DNA from 3 places in the Exiguobacterium sp. PHA03 genome. Region 1 is predicted to be linked to each of the others. Evidence: riboswitches for the same ligand, from Rfam matches in the RefSeq annotation. Region 1 holds a riboswitch; each other region holds the start of a gene.
What was found. Region 1 has a riboswitch for S-adenosylmethionine ahead of msrA (peptide-methionine (S)-S-oxide reductase MsrA). Riboswitches for the same ligand answer to the same signal wherever they lie in the genome.
Positions count from the first base shown of each region.

Region 2: it holds a riboswitch for S-adenosylmethionine, as region 1 does, so the genes downstream of both, Q7C19_RS10745 (methionine ABC transporter ATP-binding protein) here and msrA (peptide-methionine (S)-S-oxide reductase MsrA) in region 1, are expected to answer to the same signal.
Region 3: it holds a riboswitch for S-adenosylmethionine, as region 1 does, so the genes downstream of both, metK (methionine adenosyltransferase) here and msrA (peptide-methionine (S)-S-oxide reductase MsrA) in region 1, are expected to answer to the same signal.

Region 1 covers NZ_JAUTYQ010000002.1:237,822-247,988, reverse strand. The annotation lists gene Q7C19_RS12390 (SH3 domain-containing C40 family peptidase) at 1-1,508, shown strand, start outside; gene Q7C19_RS12385 (putative quinol monooxygenase) at 1,564-1,857, opposite strand; gene Q7C19_RS12380 (M20 metallopeptidase family protein) at 1,935-3,113, shown strand; SAM riboswitch class I at 3,176-3,279, shown strand; gene msrA (peptide-methionine (S)-S-oxide reductase MsrA) at 3,374-3,904, shown strand; gene Q7C19_RS12370 (ArsR family transcriptional regulator) at 4,134-4,733, shown strand; gene Q7C19_RS12365 (MFS transporter) at 4,748-5,968, shown strand; gene Q7C19_RS12360 (DMT family transporter) at 6,229-6,711, opposite strand; gene Q7C19_RS12355 (Crp/Fnr family transcriptional regulator) at 6,724-7,392, opposite strand; gene Q7C19_RS12350 (DMT family transporter) at 7,408-7,836, opposite strand; gene Q7C19_RS12345 (NAD(P)H-dependent flavin oxidoreductase) at 7,972-8,910, opposite strand; gene Q7C19_RS12340 (gamma carbonic anhydrase family protein) at 9,002-9,541, shown strand; gene paaX (phenylacetic acid degradation operon negative regulatory protein PaaX) at 9,588-10,167, opposite strand, start outside.
Region 2 covers NZ_JAUTYQ010000001.1:2,067,686-2,077,852, forward strand. The annotation lists gene Q7C19_RS10735 (MetQ/NlpA family ABC transporter substrate-binding protein) at 1-694, opposite strand, end outside; gene Q7C19_RS10740 (methionine ABC transporter permease) at 714-1,364, opposite strand; gene Q7C19_RS10745 (methionine ABC transporter ATP-binding protein) at 1,354-2,382, opposite strand; SAM riboswitch class I at 2,469-2,572, opposite strand; SAM riboswitch class I at 2,822-2,923, shown strand; gene Q7C19_RS10750 (alpha/beta hydrolase) at 2,991-3,749, shown strand; gene Q7C19_RS10755 (thymidine kinase) at 3,833-4,447, opposite strand; gene Q7C19_RS10760 (DedA family protein) at 4,631-5,281, shown strand; gene Q7C19_RS10765 (type B 50S ribosomal protein L31) at 5,317-5,562, opposite strand; gene rho (transcription termination factor Rho) at 5,654-7,027, opposite strand; gene Q7C19_RS10775 (C40 family peptidase) at 7,383-8,060, shown strand; gene glpX (class II fructose-bisphosphatase) at 8,460-9,425, opposite strand; gene murA (UDP-N-acetylglucosamine 1-carboxyvinyltransferase) at 9,458-10,167, opposite strand, start outside.
Region 3 covers NZ_JAUTYQ010000001.1:1,640,495-1,650,661, reverse strand. The annotation lists gene ytkD (RNA deprotection pyrophosphohydrolase) at 121-594, shown strand; gene Q7C19_RS08670 (alpha/beta hydrolase family protein) at 566-1,330, shown strand; gene Q7C19_RS08665 (EAL and HDOD domain-containing protein) at 1,497-2,750, shown strand; gene pckA (phosphoenolpyruvate carboxykinase (ATP)) at 2,777-4,345, opposite strand; SAM riboswitch class I at 4,580-4,706, shown strand; gene metK (methionine adenosyltransferase) at 4,835-6,043, shown strand; gene Q7C19_RS08650 (GNAT family N-acetyltransferase) at 6,181-6,669, shown strand; gene Q7C19_RS08645 (serine aminopeptidase domain-containing protein) at 6,748-7,452, shown strand; gene mnmM (tRNA 5-(aminomethyl)-2-thiouridylate-methyltransferase MnmM) at 7,503-8,099, opposite strand; gene Q7C19_RS08635 (MDR family MFS transporter) at 8,256-9,434, shown strand; gene Q7C19_RS08630 (peptidoglycan bridge formation glycyltransferase FemA/FemB family protein) at 9,618-10,167, shown strand, end outside.

The DNA.
Region 1 (10,167 bases):
GAATCAAACGAAACGACGAGTATGCCTATGTGCTGACGGCACATCTTGGGACACTAAAGTACTATCCGAAGACCGCACGCCTCTATGTTCAGCGCGCTACACCGATCTATTCGGATGCCAAATCTTCAAGTCCTATCTTAAAGCAACATCAAACGAATACTTTACTGACCGTTTACGGGACGAACGGTGTCTATAGTCGAATCAACTTCCGCGGGATTCATGCTTACGTCAAGACAGCTGATCTCGGTACTGGAAAAGTCTATGCATCAACCGGGACACGATACGCGAAACGCAACCTGTCTGTTTATACGTCGGCTTCGACGAGCAGTAAAACAGTCTATACTGTTAAACGGGCTGATCAATTGACGATTTACGGAACGAGCGGTAGTTACACACGCTTGAAAAAAGGATCGATCTACGGTTACGTCAAGACGACGGATCTCGTCACGAAAAAGCCGGATCTGTATGATGTCTCTGGTCAACGTTACGTGACAGAAGACGACGTCGTCATCCGGTCGCAGGCAAAACTGTCGGGTAAAAAAATCGGTACATTAAAAAAAGGTGCCTCGATCTCGATCTACGGAAAAAGCGGTTATTATACACGTGTCAAATACAAAAATACCTTTGGTTTCGTCGATTCGAGTCGTATCGGACTGAACAAACCGATGGCAAAAGCAAAAAAAGGGACGACGTTTTATGTTCATCTAGATCAAACTCCCCTCTTCTCTGCCGACGTCGCTTACAGTCGTCCGGCCGCTTATTTGAAGAAAGGGACGAAATTAGTCGGTTTGAAATCGATTGATGATGACTTTTGGCAAGTCCGCTTAGTCAGTGGTCAAACCGGTTATGTCCTCAACCCTTATATCAGCACGAGTAAACCCGATATGAGCCTGGCACAAAAAGCGATCGACCGGGCGAAAATCTATACCGTCAAACAGACGACATCCTTTTTCGCAAGTCCGACGAGCCCAAAAGGCAGTGGACTTGTTGAACAAGGCAAACGCGTCTATCCGCGTCACCGGGTCGGAAATTTCTATGTCATCCAATCAGGTTGGACACCTGTCTATCTTCCGGTATCCGCCGTGACGATCACGTCGGATAAACGAGTCGTCAAAAAGAATAATACGCGTGGTGAAAAGCTGATCCAAGCAGCCGTCCAGCATATCGGAACACCCTACACATGGGGTTCGCAAGATGCCGTAAACGGTGGCTTCGACTGTTCCGGACTGATTCACTATGCGACGAACCAAGCTGGAAAATACGGTGGTCGGACGAACGTTCGTGGCTACTGGTATGGTGCGTTCTTCACGAATCGCCGGACGAGCATCTCAAGTGGTAAACGCTCAGATATCGTCTTCTTCCAGAACACCTATACAGACGGTCCATCGCATATTGGAATCATGCTTGATAACGAACACTTCATCCATGCGGGTGGTTCACAGCTGCAAATCAATTCAATCTATGAACCGCGTTGGCAGGAGCATTTCCTCGGCTTTAAATCGATGTAATAAAAAAGACGAATCCGTCGGTTTCGACGGGTTCGTCTCTTCTTATCGCAACACGTCAGAAAGTCATCTCGACGTATTTCGCCACTTGTCGGTCCATCAAGTATAATTCGATCTGTTCACGGTAGGCTTTATAGTGGTCGGATGCGATATGCGCTTCAAGCGCTTCTTCGTCCCGATACACTTCATACAACATGAATTGATGCTCATCCTCGATCGATTGGTGCAAGGAATAACGTAAGCATCCTTCTTCTTTTTGTGAAGCATGATAAACCGTTTGTAAAATCGGGAAGACTTGATCCGCAAGTCCAGCTTTGATTGTAAGTACAGCATTGACGACGATTTCTCCCATGTTACATTATCCCCTTTCGTGATTACCTGTATCTGTACCCATTTTCGCGAAAAGACACACGTTAAAGGAGCTTGAACATGCAAACTCAACTTTTTGAAGCACTCGAACAATTCGAACCGACAATGATCGCGTTACGTCGCGATTTTCATCGACACCCGGAACTCTCTTTCCAGGAAGTCCGCACACCAGAACGGATTGCCGCCTTTTACGCAGAACAGGGCATTCCTCATCAAACAGCCGTCGGAGGTCGTGGTGTCGTCGCGACGATCGAAGGCAAACAGCCTGGTCCGACGATTGCGGTCCGTGCCGATTTTGATGCTTTACCACTTCAAGAAGAGACGACGCTTGCCTTCCGGTCGATCCATCCCGGGGTCATGCATGCATGTGGACACGATGGTCATACGGCGATCGTGATGGTCCTTGCTGCTACACTCTATCCGTTACGCGATCAATTGCAAGGAACGATTCGGATCATCCACCAGCATGGAGAAGAGGTCTTTCCCGGTGGAGCAATCCAAATGATCGAAGCCGGCGTCCTCGAAGGGGTCGATGCAATTTTCGCGACACACCTCGAAAATGATTTACCGGTTGGCACGATCGGGTTCCGGGAAGGACATACATTGTGTGCGATCGACGAATTCGAAATCATCGTCCATGGTCAAGGTGGTCATGCCCAGGCACCGCATAAAACAAAAGATGCTCTCGTCGCTGGAGCGCAACTCGTCTGCAACTTACAACATCTCGTTAGTCGACGGGTTGATCCGTTTGAGCCGGCTGTTCTCGCAATCGGTTCTTTCCATGCAGGAACAGCACCAAATATCGTTACGGGTGAGGCACGCATTGTCGGGGAAATCCGAACGTTCAATGAGACACTGCGGCATCAGCTCCGGCAAGAAGTCGATCTTGTCGCTAAGACGACGTGTGCTGGCATCGGTGCTTCGTATTCGATTGACTTCACGACTGGTTACCCGGCGCTCTGGAATCACCCGGACGAGACAAAACTCGTTCAGGAAGCTGCTGCTTTCTTACCGGAAGCATCCGTCCGGGCACTCACACCAATGATGGCGGCGGACGACTTCGCACATTACTTAACACACGTCCCGGGTAGTTATTTCTTTACCGGCTCTGGCTATACGGACGGTCGCGTCAACTATCCGCAGCACCATCCACAGTACGAGATCAATGAACAAGCGTTGTTGATCGGTGCGAAGACACTTGGGGCAACCGTTTTACGTGCCTTAAATTCTAAGGATTGACTTTATTTCTTTGTGAATGGTATCATCACAACAATGATAACGAATGACATCAACTTCATATACCCTTATCAAGAGTGGACCGAGAGATCTGGATCGATGACGTCCCAGCAACCTGCGCATAGCAAGGTGCTACGACCAGCAAAGCGAAAGCTTTGGTTGATAAAAAGCGGCGACTCCTTTTGCAACCAAGCGAAGGAGTCGTTTTCGTTTTCTCGCTGTCAGACATACAATGGGGATTTCCCACGGAGAGGAAGAGACAGATGGAAAAAGCAACATTTGCAGGTGGATGTTTTTGGTGCATGGTGACACCATTTGAAGAATTACCAGGAATCGAGGGAATCGTATCAGGTTACATGGGCGGACACGTCGATAACCCGACATACGAGCAAGTCAAAACAGGAACGACGGGACACCTCGAGGTCGTCCAAATCACGTTTGATCCGAGCCTGTTCCCGTACGAGCGTTTACTTGAACTCTACTGGCCCCAAACGGATCCGACGGATGCAGAAGGTCAATTCCAAGATCGCGGTACGCAGTACGCGCCAGCAATCTTCTATCATACGGATGCGCAGCATGAAGCTGCGATTACTTCTCGTGACGCTCTTGCTGCAAGCAACCGTTTCAAACAGCCAATCGTGACGCGGATTGATACCGCTTCTGAATTTTATCCAGCGGAAGAGTACCATCAAGACTTCCATAAGAAAAATCCAGAGCACTATAAAAAAGATCGTGCTGCTTCTGGTCGCGATGCTTTCATCGAGCAGGAATGGAAAGATACGACGACGGTCTAATCACCTCGAACCACATACAGTAGCTGAGACTGATTTCAAACATCTCGTTCTTCCCTTACTTTCAGTAGAAAGTGGAGGATGATCGAGATGTTACGGGAGTCAGTTTTTTGTATGCAAACAAATGATGTCTTCTTTATCAACACCCTTACATAAATTTGTAACCGTTTACAAAAACAGTCTTTTGTTTTACGGTTAATAAAAATTAACCGGTTAAAAAGGAGATGATTGCATGGAACAAAAAGCGATTCACATATTAGAGAGCTATGAACAGTTAAAAGTGATCAGTGATCCGTTACGAACAAAAATTCTTATGTTTCTCGTCGAAAAACCACATACGGTACATCAGTTAGCCCACTTGCTGACGTTATCCCGCGCGAAGGTCCTCTATCACGTACGGGAACTTGAAAAGCATGACTTGATTCGTCTCGTCCGGACGGAAGAACAGGGCGGCAATCTATTGAAATACTATCAAGCGATTGCTCGAGGATACATTCCTGCCGATCATCTACTGAACTTCGTCGAGACAAATGAAGCGACCCGACAGTCGTATCTCGAAGTATTGGACCGGGCAAAGACACGCGTTCTAACGGCTCCGACAGCTACTTTTTCTCCTTCATCTTCGAACGTCGAGGACTGGATGAGCTTATCACTTCAAAAGGAACTGACGATGTCTGAAGCCGACTTCCAACGCTTTGCTACAAAATATCGTGCTCTATTGGACGAGTTCACACGGTCTCCTTCACTAGACGAAGAAGATAAAAAACACTTCTATATCATGTCGACTGCCTTCGCAATTGATGAACCACTGTTTGAGAACGACGAGGTCTAAATCGGAGGTGTCTTATGCTACCTGTTGAAATGGATACGGAACAATCACTGTTTAAAAATCAATCTTTTTTATTTTTATGGGGGTCCGGTATGTGCTCCGCCCTCTCCCTATCAACCTATCTGTTTGTTGAACAATGGTATGTCATCCATACGCTAAACCAGGCGTCATATCTCGGATTCGTCCTCATGGCCACCTTGTTACCCCGTATTTTTCTCATGTTGTTCGGTGGCGTCTTATCCGATCGCTATAAACGTTCAACGATCATGCGTATCTCAAGCGGTCTACGGATCAGTTTTATAATTTGCCTCCTCGTGTTACTTCATGCCGATCAGCTTACATTGCTGACGATTTTAGGATTTGCCTTTTTATTCGGTAGTGTGGATGCATTCTTTTCGCCAGCGAATGCTTCCTTACTGCCTACACTCGTTTCGAAAAAACAGCTCACTAAAGCCAATTCATTGATTCAGACATCTAATCAAATCGCTCTCTTTTCAGGTCCGATTCTTGGTGGAGTCATCCTCAGTCATTCTTCTTACTCGTACGTCTTTCTCGTGATTTTCGGAACACTCTGTCTGACGCTTCTCTTCACGTATGGTATTCGTGAATCTAAGGTCAAGCGAGCACGTCAGCATTCAGCTTTCTTTGAACTAAAAGAAGGGCTACATTACGTCTTTCACTTTCAGCAACTCAAGCAGACACTTTTTCTTGTCATCTGTGTCAATTTCTTTTTCTTTGGACCACTCTTACTCGGAATCCCCTTACTCGTTCATGATGTGCTCCAAGGAGATGCGATGGATTTAAGTTATATGCAAGGGGCTTATCAAATGGGAATGCTCGGAGGGGCGCTCTGGAGTGGTTTTGCGCAGACGAAAGCAAATGGGCTTACCTCATCGGTCCGATTAATTGGCGCCTTAGGTTTGCTTTTCTTCCTGCTTAGTCAAGCCCAGCAGATTTTGTTGTACCTGATCATCCTGTTATCACTTGGTGTCCTTTCTTCCATCATCAATATTCGCTTCATTACGTTCATCCAGTCTCAGTGTGCGGAACAGACGATGGGACGTGTCATGAGTGTCGTGAATGCCGCGTCAAACGGTCTCGTTCCATTATCTTATGCGCTTCTCTCTTTTCTACTGTCGTTTCATGTTTCAATCACGACGATCATGTTGTACTGTGGTCTTCTTATCCTTGTCCTCTCGCTTTACTTCAGAAGACGAATGGTTCATCTATTCGATTGAAATCAAGTCACAACACATAAAAACATGCGAATCTCCCGATTGAATTAGCGGGAAACGCGCATGTTTTATTTAGTCAATCTAGAACGTGAGTGTTCATCCTCGACTCCTGCAGGGAAAGAAAGCGCGAATCGCGCTTTCTTCAGGGTCAGGTAAGACCCGGCAAATCGCATGGAATGCGGGATGACGCGGCTTACCTCCCGCCTGCGGAAAGCGAGGATGACAGAAACGTTCGTCAGTCGATCGAACTAGTATCAGATTTTTTAAGAGACTTGCTTCGGTATATCCTTCGCCTTCTCTTCCGGCGCCACGACTTGATACCGCTTCAAAACGAAGATCCCACATACCATGACGGCGAGACCGACGAGCTGACCGAATGATAAATCAATTTGCGGTAAACCGAACCAGCCGAACGTATCAACAGCAAGAGCAAAGCTTAACTGCGAAATCAGAACGACAGAGATCGCGACGGACGGACCAAGCAACTGAATCCCACGCATGACACAAAAAACGACGCCGACACCGACAAGTCCACCAAACCAATAGAGTGGCGATACGTTTTGAATCTGTCCGATCGTTCCACCACGAAACAGGACATACGTGATGCTTGCTCCGATGAAGCCGACGAAGAAAACCAGCGTCGTCGTCGCCCATGCGCCGAATGCATCACTCATCCGAGCATTCAATACCGTCTGCAAACTGATTAACATTCCAGCCAATACGGCACATACAATGCCTATTATCATGTTCGTTCCTCCTTACTCATAGCTGTTACCGTTCGCTTTCTCGCGAATCCGTTCCAAATCGACGATGATGATCTTGCCACGTCGTCGAACAAGGATCTCTTCCTCACACAACTTCGTGATGATCCGGTTAAGGTGACGATAACTCGTTCCAAGCCAGTCAGCGACGTCATGTAGATTCGACGTCCGCATCTCCTGATAAAACAAACTGTCACTAGCTTCGGACGCAATCGATAATAAGTAGCCTGCAAATCGCTCCTCGACCGTATAGAGTACGTGGTGCGACGCTGATTTCGAATCGGCATACCACTTCGCTGTAATTGTTCGTAGTAAAAATTGCAGAAAGACATTCGTCGTATTGTGCTCGCGTAAAATCGCATACGGCACGCTCAACACATCGACATCGGTCACCGCCTCAACTGTATTCAACACTTCTCGTTCATTGATGAACTCGGCGTCACCAATCACTGTCAGTGGTGTTTTGAATCGTAAAATCCGTTGTTTCCCTTCTGACGAAGCAGCAGAAATTTTGACCTTGCCTGCGACGATGAAGTACATCCGGTCGATTGTCGCACCGGTCGTACAGAGGAGTTCTCCTTTTCGGAAGGTTTCTTCACGCAACCAAGCGCGCGTCTCTTCCGTTAAAATCGTATCCAGTCCATATTGTTGGATGACGGTTTCCATGTTCGTTCCCTCCCTTTAGGCAAGTGAGAAAATCGCAACTCCTGCAAGCATGAGACCCACACCAACCCACTGACCACGATTTCCTTGTTTTTTTAAGACACCGAACCATCCTTTTAAATCAATCAGAAAGGCACATAAAATCTGCGCGACGAGTAACAAACACATCGCCCATGTCATGCCGAGTTTTTGGATCGCTGTCAGTTCCGTTACGACGACTAGCACGCCAATCAAACCACCGCTCGCATAAATCCACGGTAACTGACGGAATCCGCCGATTTTCCGATCTCGTACGAAGCTATAAATGACTAAACAACCCATCAGACCAACAAAGTGGACGATCAATACGGATAACCACGGTCCGACGCCTGTCGCAAGGCGCGCATTGAATATACCTTGCAGGGCGATGAACAGACCGCTCATCAAAGCAAACACGACTCCTTGCACGTCATCTCCTCCTTTAATCTCTACACTAGAGTAGACCTTATTCGTGCCTCACTTGAAAAGGACAAATGTCCCATTTTCAAAAAAACATGAAAAACCCGCTTTCCACAAGCGGGTTTACGGGTCATCATTGTATGTTCATGTCGCAAAACGAGCAGTCGTCCGCTTCAGCTGTTCCTCTGCTTCCTCCATCATGCGCGTAAACAACTCAGCAACCGTTGGCACATCACGAATCAAACCGGCAACCAGTCCAGCGTTGACATATCCTTTCTCTTCATCGCCTTCAAGAGCGCCTGTAATATGATACGACTCATTCGTCTGATCGAGAAAAGCAGCAGGTGTCTTGGCTGTGAGCTGTTCGACGTAAGGACCATCAAGGACACGTCGGACAAATCCAACGGAGCGCCCGATGATGCGTGTATCGGTATCTGTCGCATCCGTTAAGCGCGATTTATAAACTGGGTGGACCTTCGCATCTTCCGTCGCGATCAACCGTGTTCCGAGCTGGACGCCGGCAGCACCAAGCAACAGGACAGCTGCTAGCCCACGCCCATCGCCAATCCCACCCGCTGCAAGAACCGGAATCTTGACCCGGTCGACAAGCTGCGGAATCAAAGTGAGGGTCGTCAGTTCAAGCGGGGAATTGATACCTGCCGCTTCAACTCCCTCCGCTACGAGTACATCAGCGCCTGCCTGTTCTGCCTTTACTGCCTGTTTGACTGAAGCGACAACAGCGATCGTTTTGATGCCAGCAGCTTGAAGTCGCTCTATGTATGGTGCCGGATTTCCTGCCGACAAAGAGACGACCGGAATCTTTTCTGCAATCGCGAGATCGATCAGTGCTTCCGTATAAGGAGATACACGAATCGCGATGTTCAAGGCAAATGGTTGCTCCGTCAGGGTTCGTGTCTCGTGAATCCGAGACGCTACTTCATCGACCGACAACGTACCGCACCCAAGCGTTCCGAGTCCTCCGGCATTCGACACCGCTGCCGTGAGTGCTGCATGACTAATGTTACCCATCCCTCCTTGGATCAATGGATAACGAATGTTGAATAGCTCACAAATCGGAAACATATCTTTCCTCCGTTCTCGACTCCCACCGCATGATATACTGACAGGGAATGAATAGTAGTTCATCTTATCCTAGAAATGAGGTCGTTCTGTTATGAAGATTCCGTATCAATCGATTCATCCGAACGTAGCATCCGATGTATTCATCGCTCCTGGCGCTTATCTGATTGGAGACGTCACGATCGGTTCCGAGTCTACCATCTGGTTCAACGCTGTATTACGCGGTGACGAAGGACCGATTACAATCGGCAAACGCTGCAGTATCCAAGACAACGCAACGATTCATCTGTACGAAGGCGCACCTGTCGTCATCGAGGATGAAGTGACGGTCGGACATAACGCGATTTTACACGGCTGTAAAATCGGACGTCGTTCGATCGTCGGAATGGGCGCGACCGTTCTTGATCACGCAGACATCGGTGAAGAATGCATCATCGGGGCGAACACGTTGATTCCATCAGGAAAAGTCTTCCCACCCCGTTCGCTGATCATCGGCTCACCGGGTAAAGTCGTGCGTGAACTGACGGAAGCGGACCTCGCGATGATTCAGGAGTCGATTGATTCCTATGTCGATAAAGGTTACGCTTTCCGAAACATTCTCGCAGGATCAACCGAACAAAACACATCTGAATGACACGAATGCGGGGCGGATCGCGCGATCCGTCCCGCTCTTTTGTATATCATCGTTCCGCAAACAGCGGGTGTTCTGTTGCATCATACGAAGCGCTACGTTGTGACACATCGTGTGTCTCTTCAAAGATTGATTCAAAGAAGCGGCTCGCTGGTTGCGCAAGCAGACGGTAATATTGCTCGAACAACAGTGCCGCATGGTGTCCGCTCCAAGCATCCGGTAATAGTTCTTGCGGGAGTCCCGGATCCGTGAAGAGGAATTTTCGGTACTCATGTACGAGCATCGTCCGTTCGACGAAACACTGCTCATCCGTCATTTCTCCTAGTTGGATCTGACTCTGATGGACGATGTATTGCCGGCTATAATCCGTGATGAACGTTTCGTAACGTTCCTGCAATTCCTCGAGTGGAAAAGCGCGCTCAACAAGGGATTGGTCTTGCTTCGGACCGTGGTATTCACCGACGAAGAAATCGACATACTCTTCGATTTCGTACGCTTCAATCAATCGTTCCGCCTCTTTTTCAAGCGGGTTCGGTGAAATCCAAACCCCATTCGATAGGTTGCCAAACCCACTCCACGTCAGTTCTTTGCGGAGCTCATCGCGAATCTGGCGTTTATCCTCCGGAATC
Region 2 (10,167 bases), on a different contig from region 1:
TCTTGTCTTCCGTCCGTGTCGCGATGATGTTGATGTATGGTTTTGCTGTCTCGTTCTCATGGACGATCGAGTCCTTGATCGGATTTAGTCCTGCGTCAACAGCAATACCGTTATTGATGATCGATGCAGCGACGTCCGGTAAGACGCGTGGCGTTTGTCCAGCGACGATCGGAACGATTTTCAGTTTCTTCGGATTTTCAACGATCTTATCGACCGATCCATTGCCGTCGAAGTCGTCCGGTAATTTGATCAAACCTGCTTCTTGTAGTAACAAGAAGGCACGTCCCATGTTCGTCGCTTCGTTCGGAACAGCGATTTTGCCACCGACTGGAATATCTTTGACGTCCTTATATTTATCTGAGTAAATGCCCATCGGTGCAATGACGGTCGTCGCAATCGGCGACAGCTTCAACTTATGTTCCTTCTTGAAGGCGTTGAAGTAGGAAATCGTCTGGAAGGCATTGGCGTCGATCTCACCCTCAGCCAGTGCCATGTTCGGCTGGACATAATCGGAGAACTTGACGAGTTCGATTTTGATGCCCTCCTTTTCCGCTTTTTTCGCGACGTAATCCCACACTTGAGTGTCTGAACCACTGACCCCGAGCTTGATCGTCTTTTCTTCTTCTCCTGATGCTGAGCACCCGGCAAATAAAATCGTCGTTAATGTTGCTCCAATCGCTACTGCTTTTTTCATGGCTGAATCGCTCCCTTGATTAATGTCTTCTGATTTTTCGTGCGACGATGTTGCCTGTCGTCTGTAAGCCTTGGACTAAGATAACGAGAATCCCGACCGTGATGATCATGACTTTCGTGTCGAACCGTTGATAACCGTACGTAATTGCTAAGTCACCCAGTCCGCCACCACCGATGGCGCCTGCCATCGCCGACGCCCCGATCAAGCCGACTGTTGCAATCGTTAAATTAAGGATTAGTGAACCGAGTGCTTCCGGCAGAAGGAAGCGGAAAATCGTTTGAAACGGTGTCGCGCCCATCGCTTCTGCTGCCTCAAGGACGCCTTTGTCGACTTCAAGTAAGGAACTCTCGATCAGCCGTGCCATATACGGGGCGGCGTAAAAGACGAGTGGAACGATGGCGGCTTCGGTTCCGATCGACGTCTGGACGATCAACCGTGTCAACGGGATGATCGCAACAAGTAAGATGATGAACGGAATTGAACGGAAGATATTGACGATACTGTTGAAGAATGTGAACAGCGGGACGTTTTCGAGCAATGCCCCTTTCCGGGTGACGACGAGCAGGATGCCGAGTGGTAAACCGATCAGAGTCGAAAATAATAACGACACTGACACCATCGTCATCGTCTGCAAAAATGCTGTCCAGATATCACTGTAGTTAACTAGCATCAGCAAGCACCTCCTCGACGGTCACCTGTGCCTGATCGATGTACTGTAAGGCCCGTTTTACTTCGATTGTTTCACCGATCAGTTCAACAAGTAATGTACCGAACGGTGTTTCCTGTAACTCCGTGATGCTACCGTGCAGGATGTTGACATCGACGTCGAAGCGTTTTGCGACTTGCGACAAGAGTGGTTGCCCGGTGTGATGTCCGAGAAAATGAATCTTATAGATCGGATGCGCATTCCGTGACTCGATCAACTGACGAATTGATGCCGGAATTTCATCATGCATGACGGAGCGGACGAAGTTTTTCGCTGTCTCGGTCTGCGGATTCGAAAAGACATCAAAGACTGTTCCTGACTCGATCAGCTTCCCGGCTTCGATGACGGCGACCCGGTCACAAATCTCCCGGATGACGCCCATCTCATGGGTGATCAAGAGAATGGTGATCCCGTATTCCGCATTGATGCGTTTTAATAACTGGAGAATATGATGTGTCGTCTGAGGATCGAGTGCTGACGTCGCTTCGTCACATAAGAGCACGGATGGTTGCGTCGCTAGTGCCCGGGCGATGCCGACACGTTGCTTTTGTCCGCCGGATAATTGATCCGGGTAATGATCCGCCTTGTCCGCAAGATCGACGAATTCGAGTAATTCCGTCACCCGGCGACGAATCTCGTCTTTCTTGACACCTGCGAGAACGAGTGGTTTCGCAACGTTCGTAAAGACCGTGTTTGCATTCAATAGATTGAAGTGTTGAAAGATCATCCCGATCCGCTGTTTCGCTTGGCGTAATTTTTTTGGTGATAGTTGTGTTAAATCTTCCCCGTCGACCGTCACTGTTCCTGACGTCGGTCGTTCTAACAGGTTGACGCAGCGGAGCAATGAACTTTTCCCGGCACCGCTAAAGCCGATGACACCGAAGATTTCGCCTTTCTCGATCGTCAGGTCGACACCGTCGAGTGCTGCGATCGTCTGATCCTTCGTGACGTACGTTTTTTTGACTTGATGAAATGCAATCATTCCGTTTTCCCCCTTCATTCAACAAAAAAGGTCCCTTCTTGAGAAACAAGAAGAGACCTGGATCCGCACAGTGGCAGAATCCACTCCACTCATCTCTCAGACATCTGTCTGATGGAATTGGCACAGTGCTCATAATGAGTCTGTTGCCGAGGTTTCGTAGGGCCAGTCCCTCCACCTCTCTGGATAAGTATTGCGGTATGAAATTCGTATGTGTGTTGTTGCGTTGTTGCTTATGTCGTAAAACTAATTTTTACATTACGGGTCGAACCTTTAAAAGTCAACCAACTTTGCAAAAATAATCCATTTGGCGCATATCGATTGAGTCATAAGTTATGAGTTAGCTGAAAGAACAAATCACGATTCGTCCAGAACGATTTGACAAGGCATTTTCGGTCGTGCTACCATCGTTTCAATGATTAATCCGACAATTCCAATATGATATTTATCAAGAGTGAACGAGAGACCTGGCTCTATGACTTCACGGCAACCTGCAATCTGTAAGGTGCTCCGACCAGCAAAGCGCGGCTTTGGATGATACGGTGAAAAACTCGTGGGCGTCCAAGCAGTGACGTTGACGAGTTTTTTTCACGAATGGAGGAAAAATAGTAATGATGAACTATCCTGTATTGACTGGTGCTGAAGCATTTTATCTTCAAGGTGGACCGATCGGCATTTTAATCTGTCATGGTTTTAATGCGACCCCGCAAAGTGTTCGGGACGTCGGTGAGGCATTTGCTGCTAAAGGATTCACTGTCTATGCTCCACGTTTGCGTGGTCACGGGACGAACGTCCGTGAGTTCGAACAATCGACTGCTCGATGTTGGAAGCAGAGCCTGCAAGACGGCTATGCACGTTTACAAGAAACATGCGATCAAGTCTTCGTCATCGGTCAATCGATGGGCGCGACGCTCGCACTATCGCTCGCCGCTGACGGGATTCCATTTTCAGGCATCATTACGATCAATGCCGCTCTCTCCGTTCCGTCTTATGAAGCATTGTCGTTTGAAGATGGTCCACAGTACTTACCAGAAGGGGCACCGGATATCAAACGGTCTGCTTTCGAAATCATCTATGACCTCGTTCCGAGTCGTTGTGCATTCGAACTCGTCCGCTTGATGGATGAGACGAAAGGACGCCTTGGATCGATCCTTCTACCGACATTGATTCTTTACTCGGCAACCGATCACGTCGTTCCGCCGTCGAGCTCGGATTACCTGCATCAGCATATCGGGACGAATGATAAACGAATCTACTGTCTCCTCAACTCGTACCACGTCGCGACCCTCGATCATGATCAGGATTTGATCGTGCGTGAGACGATTCGTTTCATCGAACGCTCGAGCCGTGTCTCACAGGAAACGGGATAATAAAAAAAACAGCTATTCGTCTTCACTTAGAAGCGAACAGCTGTTACATCAAAGGACGACCATCATCGGTTCGTCTTTTTTGTTTATCCTTTTTGGTGCTGCATCGTTTGGAGCGGCTTCGGCTTTCCTGGCACTTCATGGCAGTGGCGGCACCGTGGCTCATACGATTCTGAAGCGCCGACTAAAATGATCGGATCATCATAGTTCGCTGGTTTTCCATCAATCAAACGTTGTGTCCGGGAAGCCGGATCGCCACATGAGAGACAGATCGCCTGAAGTTTCGTCACAAATTCTGCGCGCGCCAGTAATTCCGGCATCTTGCCAAATGGCTCTGCCCGGAAATCCTGATCGAGTCCTGCACAAATGACGCGTTTTCCGTCTTGCGCAAGTGCTTCGATGACTTGAACGATCTCATCATCAAAGAATTGAACTTCATCAATTCCGACAATTTGTGTTTCTTCCGCTACTGCTGCATAGAGATCACGACTCGTCGCCATTGGAATCGCCACGACGGAATTTCCGATGTGAGAGACGACATGCTCTTCATGGTACCGGTCATCGATTGCCGGCTTGAATACTTGAACGGGCAGTTTGCCGTACTGTGCCCGTCTGACACGACGAATCAACTCTTCCGATTTCCCGGAAAACATACTGCCACAAATTACTTCGATCCAGCCGTACTGATTTATTACATGCATCATCGTCCGACACCGTCCTCTAAAAATAGTCACTTTAACGAGTATAGCTCGAAACGGTATTGAGAAAAAGGGTTGACTTCCGGAAATCAAAATTCATTTTTTCTTTACCTAGAATTTTTGTCCTTTCATTCCAACCTTCATCCATTTCCTGTACACTAAAGAAGAAGATTCTCGCGAAAGAAGGTGTCCCCGATTCATCATCTCTTACATGACATTCTGCACCAATATGGCGCCCTTGGTCTTTCCGTCCTTCTCGCAGGTGGTATCGTGGGATTGCCGGTTCCTGATGAGACCTTGCTCGTCCTGTCCGGTTTTTGGATGCATCAAGGCAATCTACCGCTGTTCGGTACGATTCTTGCCGCTTACGCTGGCAGTTGCATCGGAATGACGATTAGCTACGTGCTGGGCTTAAAACTCGGCATGCCCCTGTTGCATCGCGTCGGACCAAAGATGCGCATCTCAGAAAAACACATTCTCTCCGCTGAAGCCGGATTTCGTCGTTACGGCAAATCGGTCTTGATCATCGGTTACTACATACCTGGTCTTCGCCAACTCTCTGCCTTTTTTGCAGGTGTTTCAAAAATGCCGTTTCGCATTTTTGCGAGTTACGCGTATACAGGTGCTTTGATTTGGGTCAGTGTGTTCTTGGGCGCCGGCTACTTTGTTGGTCGTCATATCTCGTTCCATAAAGTCGTCGACTACATCTTGGCACATCCAGATGCTATGCCGTACTTGATCGGGATCGTCGGCGGGATTGCTTTCTCGTTCGTCTTAAAGACGTACCTTACGTACCGTTCGCAATTCAGCCTATACAAAAACAGCCTGCTTCCGTAATGGAGGCAGGCTGTTTTTTAAGAACCGGCAAGTAATTACTTGCGGCCGTATTTTTTGTTGAAGCGATCGACACGACCATCTGCCGCGTTGAACTTTTGACGACCTGTGTAGAATGGGTGCGAGTCTGAAGACACATCCACACGGATGAGTGGGTACTCGTTACCATCTTCCCAAGTGATCGTTTCGTTCGAAGAACGAGTAGAACCGCTTAAGAATTTGTACTCAGTCGTTGAATCCATAAATACTACTTTGTTGTAGTTAGGGTGAATTCCTTGTTTCATGGTTGATTTCTCTCCTTCCGCCCTGGTCCATTTGCTGAGCCAGAGTAAGTTACCTTCCTATACTAAACGATTTTTTTACGCGTCGCAATAGTTATTTTTCCGTCGTTGCTTCCTTCTTGACGGTACGCGGTTTAGCAGGTGCACGTCGGACCGTCTTCTTCTTTTCTTTCTCAAGTTCAGCAAAAAATTCTTCATTATTTTTCGTGTCGCGAATCTTACGCAGGAACGTATCGACGAACTCGTTCGACTCGTTCATCGTCCGACGAATCGTCCAGAGCGCATCGAGTTGCTCTTTCGGAAGCAAGAGTTCTTCCTTCCGCGTACCTGATTTGCGAATGTCGATTGCCGGGAAGATTCGGCGTTCCGACAGCTTACGATCGAGATGTAGCTCCATGTTTCCTGTTCCTTTGAATTCCTCATAGATGACGTCATCCATGCGGGATCCCGTCTCGACGAGTGCCGTCGCAAGAATTGTCAAACTGCCACCATGTTCGATGTTTCGCGCCGCACCAAAGAACCGTTTTGGTTTGTGGAACGCTGCTGGGTCAATCCCCCCTGAAAGCGTCCGTCCGCTTTGCGGCACTGTTAAGTTATACGCACGAGTCAAACGCGTGATCGAATCCATCAAGATGACGACATCTTTTTTATGTTCGACAAGTCGCATCGCCCGTTCAAGGACAAGTTCAGAAATCCGCACATGGTTGTCCGGTGTTTCGTCGAACGTTGAACTGACGACGTCTGCTCCCGGAACTGAACGCTCGATGTCAGTTACCTCCTCTGGTCGCTCATCGATCAATAGAATGATCAGCTCGACATCCGGATGATTCTCTTGAATCGAGTTCGCGATTTCTTTGAGGAGTGACGTCTTCCCTGCTTTTGGTGGTGCGACGATCAAACCGCGTTGTCCAAACCCAACTGGTGCAATCATATCCATGACACGAACCGATAAATGACGCGGCTCTGTCTCAAGACGCATTAAACGATCCGGATAGATCGGTGTCAGCGCCGGGAAGAACAAACGGTTACGCGCTGTATCCGGTGCTTCGCCGTTGACGGCTTCCACACTAAGTAACCCTTGGAAACGTTCGTTTTCCTTCGGTGGGCGTACTTTACCTGTGACGACATCACCATTACGTAGATTGAAGCGTCGGATTTGAGAAGCGGCGATATAGATATCTTCAGAGGATTGGGAATAATTGATAGGGCGAAGGAAGCCGAAGCCACCATCGTTTTGCATTTGTGGATTACCAGGGATGACTTCAAGTACCCCTTCGAGGAAATAAAGACCTGTTGATTCCGCCTGTGCTTTTAGAATCTTGAACATCAACTCACGCTTACGGGCTTCCCGATATTGCGGGACATTCTTCGTCTTTGCGATTTCATATAATTCTTTTAATGTCAGCTGGCTCAATTGAGCCAAAGTATAGGAACGTTCAGGTTTATCTTTTTTATCAGTTGTTGGCATGTTTTTCACCTATTCTTTATAAATTCAACTGCATTCAGCATACTTCCATACATACATCAGGAGGTATGTAATTTCTTTCGTGAACTAAAGGTATCATATTTTTTTAAATTCGTCGTCAACAATCCTTTGCGTTTCTTACTTTGTAATATTCAAGGATATTATTTCAGTTATGTTACAAAAGCATCTATTTTGTCTTCTAACTGAAAAAACGTTTTTAAGGGCGCGCATGCTAAGATATTCCTGCAGACAAAATTCTTACACAGTTGTAAGGTTCACTGCTTAATCACACACTTAATGATTTCATCATATAACTTACGGACGCAACACACTACATTAAAACGGAGGAATTCTTAACATGAAACGTTTTCTAGCATCGATCGCGACAGCAGCCTTAGTGGTTTCAGGTTTTACATCAGTGGGTACAGGTAAAGTTGAAGCAGCAACAGTCACGAAAGTCAAGATCACGGACAACGGTCTTCGTGTTCGGACAGCTCCTTCTACGAAAGCAAGCATCGTCGGGAAAGTCAACGCTGGTCAAGTCTTTACATACAAAGGCAAATCAGGCAGCTGGACAAAAATCTCATACGGCGGTAAAACACGTTATGTCTTCTCACAATACACAAAGACATACAAATCATCTTCAAGCGCTAAAAAATCAACAAGCACATCTTCTAAACGGACGAAAATCCTGAACGAAGCAGCAAAACATAAAGGTACACCATACGTATGGGGCGGAACAACGACTCGTGGATTCGACTGCTCTGGTTTCACAAGCTACGTTTACAAGAAAGCGGCTGGTAAAACATTGCCACGTACGTCTTCTTCACAATATTCTTCTTCTAAGAAAGTCAGTGTTTCAAGCGTACAACCAGGAGATCTTGTCTTCTTCTCACACGGTAGCGGCATTCAACACGTCGGGATCGCAACAAGTAAGTCAAGCATGGTTAACTCAGAAACAGGTGGCGTTAAATACTCAAGCTTCAAATCAGGGTACTGGGGTTCACGCCTTGTCGGCGCAGGATCTTACCTTTAATTCATCATCTCAAAGCGGTTGAGCATTGGCTCGATCGCTTTTTTTCATCTCATTCAATTCATAAGAAGGAAATAGGATGCATGTCTTCATCACAGGTGCTTCAAGAGGTCTTGGTCGTGAATTCGCTTATCTGCACGATCAGGAGATCACATCCTGCTCGTCAAACGTGAGACAATGCTCTTCAAAACGAAATTTCATGTCGAGCGATTTGGAGGCACTGCAATCTTCCCATACGATTTAACGAAGCGGAAAACGTTAGCACATTTCCTTTTCCTCTAGGAATTGAGGATGAACGTCTTGATTCCTAGAAACATAGCAAAAAGAGTTGGTGTTTCGGAAATTATCCGAAACACCAACTCTTTTTTATCAATCAAGTTCTCACGTATGAGTCCGTCTCTTTTACTTAATGACAAGCTTCGGTTTTTTCTTAAACGAGTGAATGCCTTCAACGAAACGAACCGTTCCGGATTTCGCACGCATGACGACAGAGTGTGTCTGACCGCCTTGTGCCGTGAACTGGACACCTTTCATCAACTCACTGTCCGTGACCCCTGTCGCAGCAAAGATACAGTCGTCTCCTGCGACGAGATCGTCCATCATGAGAATCTTCGATGGATCTTCGATACCCATCTTCTTACAACGTTCGATCTCGGCATCGTCTGCTGGTAATAAGCGCCCTTGGAGCTCTCCACCGAGACACTTCAAGGCAACGGCAGCAAGAACGCCTTCCGGTGCGCCACCTGAACCGAGCAAGATATCAATCCCTGTATGCGGGAACGCCGTGTTGATCGCACCAGCAACGTCACCGTCACCAATCAAGCGAATCCGTGCCCCTGTTGCCCGAATCCGTTGAATGATTTCTTCATGACGTTCGCGATCAAGGATCGAGACGACGACGTCTTCGATTTCCTTGTTCTTCGCCTTTGCGACGGCTGCGATGTTTTCTTCAATCGTCGCATCCAGACTGATGTGTCCTGCTGCTTCTGGACCAACTGCAATCTTATCCATGTACATGTCCGGTGCATGGAGTAAATCTCCCGCATCCGCAACAGCGAGGACAGCAAGCGCGCCCCATGTTCCTTTTGCGACGATATTCGTTCCTTCGAGCGGATCGACAGCGACGTCAAGTCGTGGTCCATACCCATTTCCTAGCTTTTCTCCAATGTAAAGCATCGGTGCTTCATCCATCTCGCCTTCCCCGATGACGACGGTTCCTTTCATCGGAATCGTATCGAAGACATCACGCATCGCGCTTGTTGCCGCATCATCCGCTTCATTCTTCAATCCTTTTCCCATCCAGCGTGCAGAGGCAAGTGCTGCCGCCTCCGTGACGCGTACAAGTTCCATTGATAGACTTCTCTCCATGTGTATGTCCCCTCTCCCTTGTTACAAATCGGTCAAATCGTTTCACGCCATACGAGGGCGCCTAGTTCCTTCAACTTCTGATCAAATCGTTCGTAACTCTGGTCAAGCACTTCTGCGTGGTGCAATGTCGTCTCCCCTGAAGCGAGAAGTCCCGCCAAGACAAGTGCTGCGCCACCGCGTGGATCTGGTGCCTCGATTTCCGTACCGAGTAAGGATTCGCCACCACGAATGATGATCGAAGCGTCTTCATGCGTGATTCGGGCGTTTAAGCGCCGCAACTCCTGTACATGTCGGAAACGTTGCGGGTACAACTTATCGACAACGATACTCGCTCCTTTCGCTTGCAACAACGCTGCCGAGATGACAGGTTGTAGATCGCTTGGGAATCCACCGTAGTGGAAGACACGAATATCGACCGGCTTCGCCTCATGAAATGTCGCCGTGACGGAATCATCTGTCACTTCGATCAACGCACCATACCGCTCGAGTTTTTGGATAACGCTCTCGAGATGGAGCGGAATGACGTTATCGACGGTGACGCGCCCAAGTGCCGCGCCCATCGTCAAAAACGTTCCTGCTTCCATCCGGTCTGGAATCAAGGTATGCCGGCAACCACTCAGGCGTGAGACACCTTTGATTCGAATCTCATCCGTTCCTGCCCCTTTGACATTTGCTCCCATGTTCGTCAGCATCGTACTGACGTCAATGACTTCTGGATCATAGGCAGCGTTTTCGATGACAG
Region 3 (10,167 bases), on a different contig from region 1:
TTCACGAGATGAGGACGAGTAATCATTTTCCAGATTTATAGGCAATCCTAGCGTTTTCACTTTTAGAATACCCGTGAAACAGGTAAAGTGAAGTTAGAAGAAGAAATGAGGTGCACGTACGTGATTACATTCTTGGATTATTATCAAAATCAAGTGGAGTTAAGTTTTGAGGACCATCCGTTCTCGGATCGCCCTCTACATGTGTGGGTCATTGCCGTGTACGAAGGGAAATGGTTGCTGACCCATCATAAGCAACGCGGATATGAATTTCCGGGTGGGAAGGTTGAACCGGGTGAAACGGCAGAAGAAGCCGCACGTCGTGAAGTGATGGAAGAGACAGGCGGAAAAATCGATTCCTTGAAGTACATCGGGCAATATCGTGTTGCCGGAAAAGGGGATACGATCATTAAAAATATCTACTTCGCGCAAATCGAATCGCTGTCATCCCATTTGGCTGTAGATGAAACAGATGGTGCTTTTCTGTTCGAGAAACTCCCTGATCGTCTCGATACGAACCGACAATACAGTTTCATGATGAAGGACCGCGTCCTTCCAGAGACACTCCGTGTACTTAGCGAACGCCGATTGGTTTGAACTTCCGCGGCAAGGTCCGTTTCGGACGTTTCGGATGTTCTATACGACGACAGACGGGGAGCGCGTCGGTGCCTATATCGTACTTCCGCAAGTCGCGAACGGACAGGGGATTCTCTACTTGCGAGGTGGCACACGATCTATCGGAATGGTTCGACCGACACGGCTGCTCGCGTTTGCGCAGGCTGGTTTTTTCGTCATGGCACCTTTCTATCGGGGAAACTTAGGCGGAACAGGAAAAGAAGATTTCGGACATCGGGATGTCGAAGACGCATGCAGTGCTTTCGATTGGTTGCAACAACGTGTCTCGCATGTTCATGCATTCGGATTTTCTCGTGGGGGGCAAATGGCATTACTCCTGGCTCATCATCGTCCAGTTGCGCGGACGGTGTCGTGGGCAGGCGTGACCGAGTTGACATGGACCTACGAGGAGCAGAAGACGATGCAAAAGATGTTGCGTCGCTATACGGGGGGGACACCAGACACCGTACCTGAGGCGTATAAGGTGCGCTCGCCGCTTCATGTCGCTCCTCAAGGTGAAGTATTATTGATTCATGGTGCGTATGATGAGAACGTTCGTTTACGACATGCGACGGCTTATGCTGCACGTCATCCCGACCAAACCCTGCTTCAGACTTATGCGTATGCACATCAGTTCCCGATCCATGAAAAATTACGTGTGACGCGTGATATTTTGACTTGGTTCGAGACAGGCATTTGGAACCGATATGATACATGATTCAAGCAATACGACGTTTGTCGTATTGCTTTTTGTATTTTGGAAGATGAAGCATAGAGATTGAAAAAACAGACCATTGATACATTGTAAAAAACAATAATCTCCTAAAAAGTAAACTTTGATATAATAGAAACCATCTGAGGACAATGGAGGGGGCAGGAGAACGATGGATATCTTATTAGCACGTCAACCCATCGTTAATCGAGTTGGATCAATTGATGCATTTGAATTATTGTATCGTTCGATTGAACAAATGACTATTTTTGATGGGGATTTAGCGACGATGGATGTATTGACGAATACACTCGTCCATATGGGGGTGGAACATGTCGCGGAAGGAAAAAAACTTTTCGTCAACTTTACGTCAGATTTGTTGAAAAGTGATCTGATTCATTATTTAGATCCTAACCGATTCGTCATTGAAATTTTAGAGACAGTTGATATTGATACTGAAATGTTGTCTGTTCTGCATAGTTGGAAAGAAGCAGGCTTCACATTAGCACTTGATGATTTTGTGACAGATTTACTTCGACAGCACGGAGCGGAATTGTTTGCGTTGATCGATTTAATTAAAATCGACATCGAGGCAATTTCCCCTCGCGAGCAAAGTGCCATTTTGCATATCGTTCGACGTAATTATCCTCATATTAAGATGCTTGCTGAACGTGTCGAGACACACGAGGATCATACACGTTGTCTTGATATGGGGTATGACTGGTTCCAAGGCTATTTTTATGCTAAACCGATGCTGATGAAAGGGAAAGCTGTTCCACCACAATTGCCGGTGTTGTTAAAGATGCTGAAGTGGCTTGATACGGATGAGAAGTACGATGAAGTCATTGATGAAATCGAAGCCAATCCGTATATCAGCATCCAGGTATTACAACTAATCAATTCTCCGGGAGTGGGATTACGCAATACAGTTAGTTCCGTTCGTCAAGCGATCTCACTACTTGGCTTCGCTCAACTTAAAAGCTGGATTTCGTTGATTGTATTACGTGAAATGAAGCTCGCAAGTCCTTATGAATGGTCGAATGAGTTGCTGCGTTCTTCCTTACATTGCGCAAAGCTCTGTGAGTTGTTTGCAACAGAAACAAGGACGCTGCAACAAGAGAGTGCCTATATGATCGGCTTGTTATCGCATATCGATGCGTTATTGTCCGTTGATATTGACGACATCATCGATCAATTGCCAATCGAGGATTCCTTGAAGATTGTCCTCCAAGGAAAAGACCATCCGTTCCGGGATTGTCTAGTGCTTGCGATCAGCGCAGATCGCGGTGATTTCGAACAGTTCGAATTGCTCAGTCAACGGTTAGGTGTATCACTTCCGCGAGCATATGCGTTACTTACGGAAAGTCAGGAGTGGCTTATGCAAAAAGAGATGCATCTTCAAGAAGAGACAGATGCCATTCTATAAAAAAAAGAGCCCTGAGGCTCTTTTTTTTATAGACATGGACCTGCTGACTTGATCGCATCCGTCGCACTTTCGAAACGAAGGAAATTATGTTGGAATTTCTCAGCAAGCGAACGCGCTTGTGTGTTGTATTCGTCAGGATTTGACCAGACGCGTACCGGATTGAGTAATTCACTTGGAACACCAGGAACTTCAAGTGGCATATGAAGTCCGAAGATTGGGTGCTCTTCTGTTGGAATCGCTGCAAGTGTTCCGTTGACGGCAGCGTTGACCATCGTCCGTGTATACGATAGCTTCATTCGACTACCTGTCCCGTAAGCACCGCCTGTCCAGCCTGTGTTGACGAGATAAACGGTCACACCGTGACGATCAATCAGTTCTCCGAGCATCGTCGCATACTTTTCAGGTATCAGTGGAAGAAATGGTGAACCGAAGCATGTCGAGAACGTTGCTTCCGGTTCCGTGATACCACGCTCTGTTCCAGCAAGTTTTGATGTATAACCTGATAGGAAATGATACATTGCTTGTTCTTTCGTCAATTTACTGATCGGAGGCAAGACGCCATACGCATCAGCCGTCAAGAAGACAATCGTCTTCGGATGACCAGCCCGTGATGGAACAGCGATGTTATCGATCGCTGTGATCGGATAAGCAGCACGTGTATTTTCTGTCAACGATGTGTCATCGTAATCAGGATGACGAGATTCATCGAGCATGACGTTTTCAAGGACAGTTCCGAAACGGATCGCATCAAAAATTTGCGGTTCTTTTTCGCGTGACAGATTGACCGTCTTCGCATAACATCCACCTTCAATGTTGAAGACGCCGTCATGCGACCAACCATGCTCATCGTCACCGATCAATTGACGGCTATCGTCTGCTGACAGGGTGGTCTTACCAGTACCGGATAGACCGAAGAACAAGGCGACGTCGCCTTCGTGTCCGACGTTTGCTGAACAGTGCATCGAAAGGACATTTTCTTGTGGTAAGAGGTAGTTCATGACGGAAAAAATCGATTTTTTGATTTCGCCCGCATATTCGGTTCCACCGATCAAGACGATCCGGTGTTCAAACGACATGGCGATGAATGTCTCGGAATTCGTTCCGTCAACGGTAGGATCTGCTTTGAAATGTGGCGCGTAGACGACCGTGAACGGTTCGAAGGCAGCCACTTCAGGATACTCGCGTAAAAAGAGTTGTTTGGCAAACAGGTTATGCCAAGCGTATTGTGTGAGCACACGAACCGGAAGGGTGAAGTGCGTATCTGCCCCAGCAGCAGCTTCTGTGTAGTAGAGCTGATCGGCTTCGTTCATGTAACGAAGAACCTTTTGTAACAATTGTTCAAATTTGTCTCCATCCATCGGTTGGTTAACATGACCCCAATCAATGTGAGACTCGCAGGAAGAATCACGGACGATGAACTTATCTTTTGGTGAACGACCTGTAAATTTCCCCGTTTCTACAGATAGTGCGCCGTTCTCAGCAAGGACACCTTCTTCGTTTCGAATCGCATGTTCGACAAGTTCAGCAACAGATAGTTGTTTGAACACATGCTCTTTCTTGAGTAGTTCTTCGATATTCAGGACCGTCATCGGCATCCTGACCCCACCTTTCCCCTACGTTGGTTTTGGCTCACTGCATTTAGTATGACACATTCATTATATATGACATACTAAAGGGAGCGCAATCATTTTCTAGTGCTGATTTCTATTTATCTGGAAACGCTTTCAGCATTAATAGTTTAACATCTCTTTTAAAAAGTTTCGACTAGAATTTGAAACCTTGCTTGACAGAGTAGGTACAACTTTATATCATGTAATTCGTAACGGATACTCTTATTCTGAGCAGGTGGAGGGAACAAGGCCCGAAGAAACCCGGCAACCGTCCTACATTAATTCATATATTAATGAGGGAAAAGGTGCTCTCCTGAAGCGAAGTAAACACTTCGAACGATAAGAGGGTAAAGGAAGAACGCACAACCTTTCCCTGACCATTTTTTGGACTTGGAAAGGTTTTTTTCATTTTACCGTCCCACTCAACTAGGGGAAATGAGTACACCGTCAAATTCTTTTTTGGGAGGGTCATACATGACAAACCTTAATCGCCGACTATTCACGTCGGAGTCAGTCACTGAAGGTCATCCAGATAAAATCTGTGACCAAATTTCGGATTCAATCCTCGATGCGATTCTTGCAGCGGATCCAAATGCACGTGTTGCGGCAGAAACTTCTGTTACAACAGGTCTCGTTCTCGTTGCAGGTGAGATCACGACATCCACTTACGTCGACATTCCAAAAGTCGTTCGTGAAACGATTCGTGAAATCGGCTACACACGCGCGAAATACGGTTTCGATGCGGATACATGTGCTGTATTGACATCGATCGATGAGCAATCAGCAGATATCGCTCTTGGTGTCGACCAAGCGCTTGAAGCACGTGAAGGTAGCATGTCTGATGCAGAAATCGATGCAATCGGTGCAGGAGACCAAGGTCTTATGTTCGGTTACGCAACGAAAGAAACACCAGAACTCATGCCACTTCCAATTTCGCTTTCGCACCGTCTCGCACGCCGTTTGGCAGAAGTGCGTAAAAACGGTCAACTCGACTACCTTCGTCCGGACGGAAAAACACAAGTCACGGTCGAATACAACGAGAACAACGAGCCGGTTCGTGTCGATACGATCGTCATCTCGACACAACATGCGGAAGAAGTTACGCTTGAGCAAATCCAAGCTGATTTGAAAGAACACGTCATCACACCGGTCATCCCGGCTGAATACATCGACGCAGCAACGAAATTCTTCATCAACCCAACTGGTCGTTTCGTCATTGGCGGACCACAAGGAGATGCTGGATTGACTGGTCGTAAGATCATCGTTGATACGTATGGTGGATACGCACGCCACGGCGGTGGAGCATTCTCAGGTAAAGATCCAACAAAAGTCGACCGTTCAGCTGCATACGCAGCACGTTACGTCGCGAAGAACCTCGTTGCTGCAGGTCTTGCAGACAAAGCAGAAGTTCAACTTGCGTACGCAATCGGTGTCGCGCACCCTGTATCAATCGCAGTTGATACATTCGGCACAGGAAAACTTCCTGAAGCACAACTCGTCGAATTGGTTGCTGAAAACTTCGATCTTCGTCCGGCTGGAATCATCAACATGCTTGATCTCCGTCGTCCGATCTATCGTCAAACAGCTGCATACGGTCACTTCGGTCGTACAGATGTTGAGCTTCCATGGGAGCAAACAGATAAAGCAGCAGTTCTTGAAGAACAAGCAAAACGTTTCGCATAATCAAAAAGTCCGGAAATCCTACGTGGGTTTTCGGGCTTTTTTGTTTCCGCGGAACTTTGCAGGAAACGAATGTTTTTTCTAGAAAAGGGTAAAAGTACATGAGTCGATTTGTATGAGTATAAAGGGGGGTTCCGATTATGGAAATACGCGAAGCTATTCCAGCTGATGCAGGACGTATTCATGACATTGCTATCACATCTTGGTTGGATACTTATGAAGAAATCTATTCCGAACGTTCGAAAGCGCATTTCGTGCAGGAGGCGTATCCGCAAGAAGAAGTCGTTCGTGCGATCCGGACGGCGGAAGAAGCACGGGGAGAGTATTTTTATGTCGGAATCATCGACGAGGAAATCGTCGGTTTCATTCATGCTGTTGATGTCGAAGGAACATGGGAGATCATTCGGCTTTACGTCTTGCCGGAATATCAGCAAAACGGAATCGGAAGACGTCTGATTCGTGAACTCGAACGACAAGGAGCCGTCCCACTCGAAGTCTACGTGGAAGCACGTAACTATAAAGCGCGTCAATTCCTGACCTCATTTGGTTTTGAAGAACTTAGTGAGATGACGGAAGAAGTGTTTGGGCAAGCGGAATCAGTCGTTCGTCTTCGCCATGTTGCCTCGTGAAATCCGTCTCGGGACGGTTTCGTTTGCGTTTGAAATAAGGTATCGTGAAAAGGAAGTATGAAGTGAAGAGGTGAGTTTGTGGTTGAACAACCAACAGGAATCATCGTATTAGTCTATCCGTTACAACTGCGTGCCCGTCCGAGTGAAGCTTTGATTCGAGTACTCGAAAGAGAGTATGAAGTGCTACTCGTCGACGCACCACGTCGCATTTCGTTTGAAGAGCACGGTCAACTGTTAAAAGAAGCATTACGCGAAGCAGGAAAACGAAAGCTACCGATTCATATCATCGCCTGTAGCATGGGGGCACTCGTCGTCAATCGTCTGTTGCAAGAATATGAACTACCAGTCGCAAGTCTTGCGTTCGTTTCACCATTGTTTGATTGGCATCCGTCGAAACAACTCGGAGGTGTCAAACAAGTCTTCGCGAGTGCGTTTGATCGTTTCCGTCCCGATGCGCCACTCGGTACGTTGCCGTTTGGTCAAAGTACGGAAGATACCGTTCGCATCGGTGAACTGACGTATGCGCAGTACCGGGAAATCGAAGAAGAGATCGTCGTACATGACGAGGAACGAAAAAAACTGCCTCGTGTAAACTTGGCTTGTTTTTATGCACCAGACGATCAGTTCGCAGACGTTAAACTGACACTCGAAGTATGTCGGAAAATGGGTGGCGATCAGATTTACTTACAACGTCTACACGGTTTCCCGCATTTCAGCTTTGAACGGTTGAATACACGGTTTGCGGAAAAATTATTGTTGTTTTTTAAATTAGTTGAAGAATGAAAAAAGTGATGGTTTCCATAGCGGAAGCCATCACTTCTTTATTTCTACTGTCAGCGCACTTTTTTCTCGATCGCGATGATGAACGGTGGATGATTCTGTTGATTCAAGAAGCGGTACTGAAGAACGGCATAACCTTGCTGATCAAGGGCTGTGACGTAATCTAGGACAGCATCGCGTTCCCGTTTTCCTTCAAGATGACCGTGATAGACGACAAGGACGACAAGACCACCAGGTGCAAGTACCGGGAGGAGAGCGTCGAGTGCTTCAAGCGTCTCTTCACCTGTCGTCGTGATCGATTTATCACTTCCAGGCAAGTATCCGAGATTGAAGACGCCGGTACGAACAGGCCGTCGTTCGTCCGAAAGACGCGCACCAACATGGATGTGACTTTCGTGATAAAGATCGACACGTTCTAACATTCCGGCTTCGTCGAGACGTCGTGTCGATTCCTCGATGGCTTGAGCTTGGACGTCGAACGCAAGGACTCTACCTTCTGGACCGACGCATTCTGCTAAGAACTGCGTATCATGTCCATTTCCGGCAGTCATATCGACGACGCAGTCACCAGGTTCGATGACGGACTCCAGTAATTGTTTCGTATAAGGTAGTACACGGGCAAGTGACATGGCATAGACTCCTGTTCCTATGGGCTGTTTTTCTCTTTATACATGATCATCGTATGTATGATTCCTCCTGCATTATACCATCTTTTGAGTCATTGACGAAAAGTGAAGTGGCTTGACAGGCGGGGGAGGGATTGCGTAAAGTGGCAAGGTTGAGAATGAAATAGGAGGACCAAAGGTATGCCAAAATTACCAAAAGCGGTCTGGATCCTCGTCCTTGCGATGGCCATCAATACGACGGGATCCTCTTTTTTATGGCCGTTCAATACATTATATATTCATGAATATTTAGGGGAGTCGATGACAAAAGCCGGAATGGCGTTATTCGTCAACTCAGCCTTAGCAATCGTTGGGAACTACTTAGGCGGAAAAGCGTTTGACCGACTCGGCGGAAAGAAGACGCTTGTCATCAGTGTCATCGGACTTGTCCTGTCTTCCGTCGGCTTGTTGCTATTTCATCAGACGTATATTGGATACGTCGCGATGCTTGGATTGATTGGATTCGTCGGTGGGATGGTTTTCCCAACGATCTACGCAATGACGGGCGTCATCTGGCCGGAAGGCGGACGCCGCGCCTTTAATGCGATCTATGTCGCGCAAAACGTCGGTGTAGCCCTCGGGACAGCTGTTAGTGGTCAAATTGCTGCTTTTTCGATTCAGTACATCTTCATCGCCAATCTCGTTCTCTATATCGTCTTTGCCATCATTTTGTTTGTCGGTTTGTCCTGGATTCAGGCGCCAGCGCGGATGCATGCGGCACATGACGAGATCGAAACGACACGCACACCACTTTCGCGCGGATCCGCACGGACGATGTTGCTCGTTTCGATCGGTTATGCCTTACTTTGGTTCGTTTATGTGCAATGGCAAGGGACCTTTGCTGTCCATACGAAATCGCTCGGTGTCACGATTTCCGAGTACTCGATTCTTTGGACAATCAATGGAGCGCTTATCGTGTTCGCACAACCTTTATTAACACCAATTCTTCGTTGGTTTGGAGATGATTTGAAACGCCAACTGATGACCGGGACAGGGATCTTTCTTCTCTCTTATCTGATTGTTCCGTTTGCAGGCGGCTTCAAGATGTTCCTCGTGGCGATGATCATTCTGACAATCGGTGAGATGTTCATCTGGCCAGCGGTTCCTGCAATGGCGGCGCGACTTGCGCCAATCGGAAAAGAAGGAGAATTCCAAGGATACGTTAATATCGCTGCTTCAGCAGGACGGATGATCAGTCCGACAGTTGGAGGTTTGATCTACGATTTATCAGGTATGTCAGCAGTTTTCTTGACCTTAATTGGATTGATCCTGTTAGCAGGAGTTGTCTTCCTTCGTGCTATTCCTAAAACCACATCATGAGCTTTATCTTGTGAGACAGCGGACAATAGATCAGCTGTCTTTTGTTACATCATTCGTTCGAAAATTATAAAACAAACATTTAATAATATGGAATATTTCGGCAAAGAAACGGGTACTTTCTAATCAAGAACTTGAAAAGAAAGGTCATATGAACGTTGCTTCTTTTTGACTGGAGGTGCACGGATGGAAAGGTGTCAATTCATCACAGATGCCGCAACTTGGACGACACACGTACAGAAACAGCCTCTTGATATCTTCTATAGTCACCAATACGTCACGCTCAACGCTAGACCGTCTGAGCAAGCGGTATTATTTCTTTATGAAGGTCATGCAGGAACACTGTTTTATCCTTTTTTGAAGCGTCGTATTTTTGATACGCCTTATTCAGATCTCATTACCCCGTACGGCTATGGCGGACCGGAAATCATCGGTCGACTGACTGCGTCCGAGATCCAGCAGGCTCGTTTATCCTTTGAGAGGTGGGCGGAGCAAGAATCGATCGTCTCGGAAATGATCCGCTTTAATCCATTAACAGGTAATGAACGGCTTATGCAGGACTGGACAAAAGTTTCCTTCATCCGTCATACGACGAGTATTGATTTGCGTCCTTCACTTGAAGATATCATGCAGACATTTCATAAGAAGACGAGAAGCATGATTCGTAAATCGCTTGCTTCACCCTTAACCGTCAGAACAGGAACACGGGACGATCTACCTGTTTTTTTAGCGTTGT